Regions from separate parts of the Ferrimonas lipolytica genome, predicted to be linked through region 1. Evidence: riboswitches for the same ligand, from Rfam matches in the RefSeq annotation. Region 1 holds a riboswitch; each other region holds the start of a gene.
The links. Region 1 has a riboswitch for cyclic di-GMP ahead of HER31_RS12975 (hypothetical protein). Riboswitches for the same ligand answer to the same signal wherever they lie in the genome.

Region 2: linked by a shared signal. The riboswitch ahead of HER31_RS18940 (hypothetical protein) and the one ahead of HER31_RS12975 (hypothetical protein) in region 1 are both predicted to bind cyclic di-GMP.
Region 3: linked by a shared signal. The riboswitch ahead of HER31_RS18755 (hypothetical protein) and the one ahead of HER31_RS12975 (hypothetical protein) in region 1 are both predicted to bind cyclic di-GMP.

The regions. Positions count from the first base shown of each region.
Region 1 covers NZ_CP051180.1:2,833,412-2,836,695, forward strand. The annotation lists gene HER31_RS12970 (peptidase U32 family protein) at 1-1,537, opposite strand, end outside; cyclic di-GMP riboswitch class I at 1,747-1,828, shown strand; gene HER31_RS12975 (hypothetical protein) at 1,875-2,213, shown strand; gene HER31_RS12980 (hypothetical protein) at 2,280-2,534, shown strand; gene HER31_RS12985 (hypothetical protein) at 2,632-2,952, shown strand; gene HER31_RS12990 (M48 metallopeptidase family protein) at 3,011-3,284, opposite strand, start outside.
Region 2 covers NZ_CP051180.1:3,752,978-3,756,261, reverse strand. The annotation lists gene HER31_RS17010 (acyltransferase family protein) at 1-921, opposite strand, end outside; cyclic di-GMP riboswitch class I at 1,518-1,602, shown strand; gene HER31_RS18940 (hypothetical protein) at 1,706-3,284, shown strand, end outside.
Region 3 covers NZ_CP051180.1:3,748,206-3,751,489, reverse strand. The annotation lists gene HER31_RS18940 (hypothetical protein) at 1-896, shown strand, start outside; cyclic di-GMP riboswitch class I at 1,459-1,549, shown strand; gene HER31_RS18755 (hypothetical protein) at 1,604-3,284, shown strand, end outside.

The DNA of each region.
Region 1 (3,284 bases):
CAGTGAACAGCTCAACCATGGCATCAAACTGGCGATCCAGCGCCTCCGGTAACTGGTAGTAGAGCTCAACCGGCTGCTGCAACAGCGCCTCACTCGGTGCTCGGTTTAACAATACCGCCAGCTTTGCGGTTTCGGTTCGGGTCTGCTTTTGTGGCGCCGCAGGTAAGGCAACTTCTGGTTGCAGCGGCTTGCCGTCACGCAGGTAAGTAAACAGTTGCTCACGCATTGCGGTTAGCTCAGCAAATGGTAACAACAGCTGCTCACCTAGGCTTAACAGCTGCAATGGTTGCAACTGATGATTGGCGTCATTAAGGGGCTTGAAGATCGGTAGCAGGGTATCGATATCCAATTGACGTTTATCGGCACTGATTAACGCTGAAGAGGATTGCAGCGTCCACACCTGCGCAGCTTGTCCACGATCGCGGATAAGTGTGATCGTTAATGGTTCACCGTGTTGGCCCGACAGGCTCAATGTTAGCGGGCGCTTACTTATGTCTAGTGGTGCAATGGCATCGCTAACGTGGTTGATAATGTCGGTTTTAACATCGTAAAGCGCACGCTTGATCTGTTTAAACTCAGCTTCGGTGCTGATCTGCGCTTGCTTCGCAAAGTGATAGGCGCTGTTATCCCGAGGGTTGTTGCTGTACATCGAATGATTGATATCACCATGGAGGAAGCCCGCAGTAAAATCACGGTTAAATACGGTGTAGAGCAGATCACTACTCTGCGCTAACGGCTTATCTTGGCAGTAGTTATCAATCTGCTTGCGCCACTGATCTACCACGCTGTAAACGTAGTGCGATTTCTTAATGCGCCCTTCCACTTTCAATGAATAAACCCCAGCGTCCGCCAGCTCAGCCATATCGCTAAAGGCACTGTTGTCTTTCATGTTGAGTGGGAAGTCGCTGCCAGCCGCGGTGGTTTGGTAAGGGTCACGACAGGGCTGACTGCAACGACCTCGATTGCCGGAAGAGCCATTGTGCTCAGAGCTCATGTAACACAAACCAGAGAAGCCAATGCAATAGGAGCCATGCACAAACACCTCCATCTGCACGCCCCGCTCCGCACCAAAGCTGGCCAACGGTTTGATCTCTTTGAGGCTAAGCTCACGAGACAGATTTACCCGACTCGCGCCAAGTTGATTTAGGAACTCAATCTGGCCGCTGTTATGGGTATTCGATTGGGTTGAAGCGTGCACATCTAGCTGGGGAAAGTGCTGCTTCACCAAACCAAACAAACCGATGTCTTGCAAGATCACCCCATCTACATCGCTGTTATGCAATAGGTTGAGCAGTTTCCACATTTGGACAAACTCGCTCTGCAAAATAATGATGTTAAGGGTGAGAAAGATCTTACAACCGTGCTGATGAGCAACTCGGATCACGCCATTGAGTGCATCAAAATCGAGGTTATCGGCACGATGACGGGCATTAAATTTATCTAAGCCACAGTAGACAGCATCAGCACCAGCTGCGATGGCCGCTTTGATAGAGTCTATATCTCCACCTGGTGCCAATAGTTCAAATCGATTACTCATGCCGCTGCCTCTGGGTTAAATCAGCGGCGCATTGTAATGACTACTGGATAGCCTGTATAGCCAAGTTTACCACTAGAAAATGCCATAACCTTGCGTAAGAGATTGATACCTAAAGTTATAGGCCTTGGATATTGTTTATCCGCCTTGTTGAATAACTGCACTATTTCCACGATGTTGCCGTCGAGCCCTCTCCCTAGGGCCAATATTGATAGCTCTAACGGCAAACCGGTTGTGAGGCTGGGACGCAAAATGACAGCGCAACATGGAATTGTTATGGGCTGCATTACTGGGTGACGCCATATGCTTTTGTGTTTAGTACTTCACAAGGTTTTTTTAAATGAAACGGACTTCATTAGCTTTACTGACCGCAGTTGCGTTAACGCCCGCTGCACAAGCCGCTTTTGTCCCTATTACCTGCGTTATCGATCAGCCTGGACAGATCAACGCCTTGATTAATACAGATGGTAAAATCACCGCGGTAACCAAATTAAAACGAGACCCAACCAAAGAGATCTACCCAATTCGCTATCGTAACGATGAGTCTAGTCAGGAACGTTATGGCGCCGCTACCGCTACCTTTACTGTCAACATGCAGGCCGACAACTGCGGCTTTGACTCCAACTACGTCGTCACACTGAAAAGCACCAACGACAGTAAGCCGTGGCAGCAATTTTAGATAAGTAATGATAACGATCGTAGCAAGGTATTAAGCGCTAACTTCGATGATGGTGTTTATCAACCGGTGCCGGTAGTGCTGAGCGAAGGCAAACAACCCGGTGATGCCCTACCTACCCCGCAAGCCTTTGAGTATTCCGGTAGCCCTTTCGCGCCGATATTCAGTATCGATACCCTGCTGCGCCAACTCGATTCCGAATACGCCTCTTACGCCGAGCAGCAAGGTTGGTTCGAAACCAAACCGGGCAGCTACCACCAGCGGTTGTGGGTGAACAAGCACTGCATATCAATGCGCACGGAAATCCATGGTTATATCGGTTAACTGCCGCCAGCCAAGACGGCACCATTGCGGTTGGTTATATGCAGCGCAAAGCTGAAACCGACGCGGAGCCGACTGATGAAAAGCACAGCGTTACACGGTGATATGGGAGTTAGGCCGCGCCGCTGCAGCCCTTGAAGAGAAAGGTTCTCACGCTGAAGTCAGCAACGAACTGGTGTTCTTCCCGTCGGCCCATCTGGTTAGCCATTATCAACCCGAGAGGGAAGAACCGGGCTATACTTATCCCGTCGATTCGCTCGACCAAATAGCCACCAACGCCAATCTCACCATGAGCAAAGTCAGCCAGATCATCAACTATGGTCCAAGTGAGTACTTAATCGCTGGTCAATCAGCTTCCGGTAAGCCCATGTTAGCCATCGTTGTAACTCAGTTTTGGCGTGGCGCCGGAGAGCCGATCTAAACCGCAGGCTACCTAACCCACACCAACTAACAACAGAGCCTGCTCCGGTAGGCTCTTACTATTTCTGATAGGGGTGACCATTTAACTCCACTTCGGTTAACCACATCCGCGTCGCCAACTCCAATTGATGGTAGTTGGGTAACATATGTTGGCACAGGGCGTAGAAGTTCTTATCGTGCTGTTTCTCTTTTAAATGTGCCAGTTCGTGCACTGAGATCATCCGCAGCAACGGTTCTGGTGCTCGCTTAAACATGCTACCAATGCGGATCTCATTCTTACTTTTGAGTTTGCCCCCCTGCACTCGACTAACCGTAGTGTGGGTACCTAGGGCG
Region 2 (3,284 bases), 920 kb from region 1:
CGAATGCACTAAATAATAAGAATAACTAATGTTCCCCAACCAGCGTAACCAAGTCACAGTGAAAAATTTATAAACGGTTGAACTTTTGTTAAAAGAGCAAAGGCAAAGGTAGATGAATAGATAGGATGCCGACATCACTGCGATAACATTATTAATATCATAAATGGACTTAAATCCATATAAAGACAATGCTATAAGAAAGCAAAGCCCACCACCACGATAAACCTTTAGGCTACTAGTAGAAAATTCAAAAAGCAGTATTCCTGAAATAAACATCAACAATCTAATGTGGCTATCAGAGATAAAGCTCAAGCCAAAGCCGACAATGGAAACCGTTAACCACATCGCAACCCTTGATGAGCGCTGCCACCCTTTTAATCGCAATGAAAATACAATTAGTGGGATAATGGCGTAGTAAAACACTTCATAACTCAATGACCACGAAACGGTAATCATTGGAACAATATCAAACAGGCCTGGCAGCAAGAGTAAGTTCTGAATAAGGTATAAAATAGCGCTATAGGTATCGGCTGGTATTTTGCTTTCACTAGGGAAGATGAAAGAGAGAATAATGTAAATTATAAATACGCAAAGGAATGTCGGGTATATCCGCTTAACTCGTTTCCGAACGTATTTTGTTGGGTCAAAAACTTTCCCTTTTAAGATTGATCCATAAATAAGGTAACCACTTAAAACAAAAAATAGGTCAACCCCTAAGTGACCAAAATGCATAACGAATGACAATATATCGCTAGAGATGCCGGCGGTAAATTTTTCAACGAAAGAAGAGTAGTGAACTAAAAAAACAAGAAATACCGCAATTCCTCGTAACCCCTCCATTGACAGTAGCATGTCATGGCCACCATGGGATATCTCCAGTTTTCCTACCAACCAATGCTTGATACTGTGTCGTTTTTTCATGGCATTCTCTATCTCTAAATTTTATCTATTACCATCTGTAGCACCCTATTTTATCGTTTCACCTAACCAAGGCGCATCGCACCTCAACTCTAGTGAGCAGAGGTTATTACCTCTTACGTAGTGCGATTTTTGCTATGTGCACCCATGCCATAACCGATAGCGCCCAACTCAGGCCTCCCTGATAAAATCGCACTAGTTTTCATTATCTCTTAGCAGAAGCTATTGATTAGCTTAAGCGTAGTTCAGATATCTCGATTTTTGGTATTGACGCTAACCTCAACCTAAAACCAATTGTTGCTTGCCTAACGAGTGCTTAATCTCGTTCATCTAAAGACGTCCAATAGACCTAATGAAACTCCATAACCCCAGCGCGCCCTTATAACTAAGAATGATCAACTTCACAGATTTATCATTCACCTCAATCGACAAAAGTTACTGTTTTATCTAAAAAATGACCAGCAAGACAGTCGAAAACCAGATACTGCATCCGAACTTAATGATTGAATCAGGCTCATCTGTGCGGCAGTCTGCCCCCGATCATAAAATAGGCAAACTGCCAACCGATGCGTTGTGCAGTGTGAAATTTAATCCAAGACAGCAGAAAAAGGCATAACCAGCGAAAGCTGGTGACGCAAAGTCTCCGGTCTAAGAGCGCGAGCTTAAGATAGCGGAACTACCTCATGTCGATGATGACTCAATAACTTGGCTCTTATCCCCAGGAGCCCCGATGTTGCTTCTTCCATCTACTGCGGCCATCTCGCTGCCTGATGTATTGAGGCACATTATGAATATCAGACACCCACTTAGTTCCACTCGAATAAAACCGATCGCACTCGCTATCGCGGCATTAGCCTTTACTACTACAAACAATCAAGCACTTGCAGCAGATAGAGTTGTCTTTAATGGGGCAGACAACTACGCTCAAATGGACTCATGGCAGCCAAAAGGGAATTTTAAGGTGATCGCATGGTTGGGCGACTTGAACCCCAACGAAGATGTTCAAACGGTATTGATCAGCAACAAGCAAACCTCTGAATACATCTCTGTTTCTCACAATACAGTTAAAGCGCAATGGGATAAAAACTACCCGGGAATCTACAACCAATTTGACTTCGCCAAAACAAAATACGTAGAGATAGAGGTTCGCGATGGCGTATTAATTGCGTCAGATGGCTTAACCAAAGGCGAAGTGTATAACGTTGGCATCACCCCTACGGATACCAGCTTTGACTGGTTGTTTCGCCGTGGCGGCGGCCACTACTCTGGTGAAATAGAAGGCATTGCGCTGATTGACCTGGATAATCCAGCGAACTCCCGTGCCTACGCCTTCGACCAAACACTGGGGATGGTTGAGGTGGGAGGCCATGCTTCAACAGCACCGCTTATTAACGTCAATGACGACGACTGGCAATCAAGTACGCACACCATAACTAACCCAGACCCGAGTCACTTTAGTGATAGCGATTGGCAAGCCGCATTTGGCTCTGACGAGGGTCAACCAACGCCAGATCCCATTCCAGACCCTACTCCGGATCCAACCCCAGCTCCCGCCCCTGAAGCCAACCAAACTGCGGTTCGATTTGATGGCAGTACTAGCTATGGTTCGTTTTCTGCTTGGATACCAAGCGGCAAGTTCCGTTTAATCGCACACTTAGCTGAAATCGCATCAGATTCCGGCGCCAAAACGATGTTGCTGAGCAGCTCCAATAGTTCGGAATACCTAAGCTTTAGTCACAATAATCTGCAAGGGCAATGGGGCAGCGATTATCCCGGCATATGGGGTAAATTCGACTTCAATAAGAGCAAATATATCGATATAACCATCGATCACGGCAGCTTAACTGCGTCCGACGGCACCAATGAAGCGACCGCTTTAGCAAGTGCCATTGATCCAACTCGAGTAGCCTACGATTGGGTTTACCGACGAGGCAATGGCTACTCCACTGGTGCATTACAATCGCTCACCTTGATCGATTACAACAACCCAGCTAACTCGCGTTCGTACGCCTTTGACAACGACCATGGCATGATCGAAGTCAATGGCTACGACGGTCGCCTACTCAACATCAATAACTCAAGCTGGATTGAGGGTGACCACATTGTCAGCAATCCAGCAGAAACACACTTTGACCAGCAACTATGGGACCAAGTCTACGGTAGCGAAGATACCACTACGCCAATTGAGCCGGTCGACCCAGAGCCTACCCCAGTAGATCCAGATCCAACGCCAATAGAGCCAGAAGATCCTACTCCTGTGGATCCTACTCCGGTAGACCCAGTAGACCCGATTGAGCCTGTACCAAGCCAACAATATAGTTTGGATTTTGATGGCAAAGGTGCCTATGCCTCCATCCCTTCATGGC
Region 3 (3,284 bases), 910 kb from region 1:
ACACCGATGCCAATCGTGCTAAACGTGGCGAGTTAAACATCTATTCAGAACCGTATTCGGTAGCACCAAAACTGTATCTGAATGACCGCAGCAAGATTGGTGATGGCTGGCGTCGCCCATACGGCGGGCATCGCTTGGCAGTATTGTCCGATGGCCAGATCCTTAATCCAATTATGCGTATTGTTGATTACATCAAGAGTAACAACAAATCCGGTTACATGAACCAAGCTGATGCTTTCTTAGCAAGCGCTACGACAATCATCAATAACCATAACACCTCGTACAGTACCAGTAAGAACGCCGCTATTCAGGGCTCCTACTTTTACGTTAATGACAAAAATGACCTATATGGTGACAGTGGCTTGTACTCCAATCCATTACCGTATAACCACAACATGACTTTTGCTGTAGCTATGATCTATGTGGATAAGTGGACCAGTGGTGGTGACAGTCAGATGAGCCAACGAGTACACGATATCGTTGGCTTCTTTGGCGACAACCTGCAGTTCAACAGCGATGGTACCTGTACTTGGAACTACGCTTACGATGTAAACGGTAACACCAAGATTGAAGACACCAGCCATGGTCACATGGATGTCGGTTTCTTGTTAACGGCACATAATGAAGGTTACGTTGCTGCCGAGACAATCAACTGTGCAACCAAAACCCTAACCGATAAGGTCTTTGGTGCTCCTGGTGTGTTGGCGTACGACGTAAGTGGTACCGGAGTGGCTACCATCATGGATCAAGTAGCAAGTACCTACGATTGGGCTGACTTAGCGGAATATGATGCTCGCATCAGTCAAATGAACAGCTATGTGCTGCGCCACTTTGGTGATCCAGACTGGTCACGCGCCTACTTAGGTTGGGCAACCCACTTGAAGTGGAAACAGTAATTCCCTCCAACCCGTTGGGATAACTTTTAGAGCAAAGCCAGTTGCATTCGCAGCTGGTTTTTTCACATCTACAGCCTCGAATTAAAGCGCTTAACAACTCACCGAAAACTAGTTGGCTAGCCACTCATTACTTACAAGCTGTATCGCAGGGTAAATAGATGCCAAGTAGAGAAGTAGTAGCGCTGAAATGGTGGTTTTCACCTAAATAAAGAGCAATTGGCTAAGTTAGCCGCTAACAATGGTGGATAAAAATCAGCCTAATTCACATTATTTCAGTCGATGGTGTGATCAGTACCGCGAAACCAGTAGTCACCATGTAAAAATATTGTTTCTATTTTGGCCGGCAATTAACTGCCTCAAGGTGCTGATATATAAATCAAAATTCAAATTTTGAACAATTTTACTAGCCATCGGCAAAAACTAAAAATTTCACTTAAAAATCAGATCGATGTCGTTTATCAAATCGATTTTTTAGCCAATTTGAAGCACCTGATTGTTGCCAGTAAGATGCACCCCATCAAATCGAGTCGCAGATGATTTATATTGCGACGACATTCACGACAGCAGACAAAGGCAAAGTCAGTGTGAACTGATGACGCAAAGTCTCCGGTCTCAAGCGAAGTAACACAGCTTGAGATAGCGGGACTACCACATGTCGGACCGTTTTAGGCCCCATGCCACCTTGTCTGCCGATATTGGAGTATATTATGACCAATCGGCACTTATCGAACACTTCGAAATTAAAACGTATTTTCGCCCTTAGCGCGCTTACTGTCGCCCTGACAGCATGCGGCGGCGGTAGTAGCAGTTCGGATCCTATTGATGAAACTCCACCTGTAGACAACGCGCCTATTACTGATCCAGTTGACCCAACTCCGGTTGAGCCTGATCCAGTAGAGCCGGTTGAGCCAGAGCCTGTTGACCCGGATCCAGTAGTACCGGTTGAACCAGAGCCAGAACCAGAGCCAGAGCCAGAACCAGAGCCAGAACCGGAGCCAGAGCCAGAGCCAATTGAAAACGACCTGCTATTAGGTGAAGACGCTCGAGCTATTAGCTTTAACGGCACCGACGCGTACTTTGACTTTGATGCATGGCAGGCGCAAAGCGAACACCGTATTGTGGCCTGGGTCCGTGACTTAAGTGATGACAAAGCCTACTTGGCCAGCGGTTCAAATGCCTATTTAGCGGTAACTGAAGACTCGTTTATTGGCCTGTTTAATGGCAAAGAGATCCGTTTAGACAATCGCTTTGATTTTGGCACAACCGGTTACGCTGAAGTAAACATCAATAATGGCATTGTCACTGTCTCAGATGGTCAGACTACTGAGTCAGTGAGCGATAGCTCAATTGGTTACCAAAGTTACAACTCGGCGATGCACTACGGTAATGACTACAGTCAAGCGAGCCTGCAAGCTTTAGCTTTTATTGACTACGGTAACAACGATCATCTGCGCGCATATAGCTTTGACGACAACCAGAACATCATTGAGAACAGCAGTGCCCCAAGTAGCGCTAACCGACTGTATAACGTTGCTAGCAGTGACTGGAAAGTGATTGATGAAGGAATCACTGCGCCAGAAGCTACTATTGCAACCCAAGCAGAGTGGGACGCCAGCTTTGAGCATTTCTCACGTAATGGTCGTCCGATGATGAATACCACCAACGCCAACGATAATGGCGAATACGCGTGGCACGGACACTATTGGTTACGTGCATACTTAACCATGGCTGAAACCTATAACGATGATAAGTACTTAGATTACGCAGTAGAGCTGGCTCAGCGTATGCTTGACTACACTGACACTAACCGTGCTCAGCGGGGCGAGCTAAATATCTCGGCGGAACCGTACTCGGTAGCACCGAAGCTGTTCCTGAATGATCGTAGCCAGATTGGTGATGGCTGGCGTCGTCCTTACGGTGGATACCGTTTAGCGGTATTGTCTGATGGTCAGATCCTTAACCCAATCATGCGTATTGTTGATTACATCAAGAGTAACGACAAAACAGGTTACATGACTCAGGCTGATGCTTTCTTAGCAAGCGCTACGACAATCATCAACAACCATAACTCATCCTACAGTGTGAGTAAGAACGCGGCGATTCAGGGTTCATACTTCTACGTAAACGAACAGAATGACGCCTACGGTGATAACGGCTTGTACTCTAATCCAGTACCGTACAACCACAATATGACCATGGCCGTTGCAATGATCTACGTAGACAAGTGGACCAGCGGTGGCGACAGCGTAATGGAGCAACGAGTAAATGATATTGTTGGCTTCTTTGGCGACAACTTACAGTTTAACAGCGATGGTACCTGTACTTGGAACTACGCTTACGACGTAAACGGTAACACCAAGATTGAAGACACAAGCCATGGTCACATGG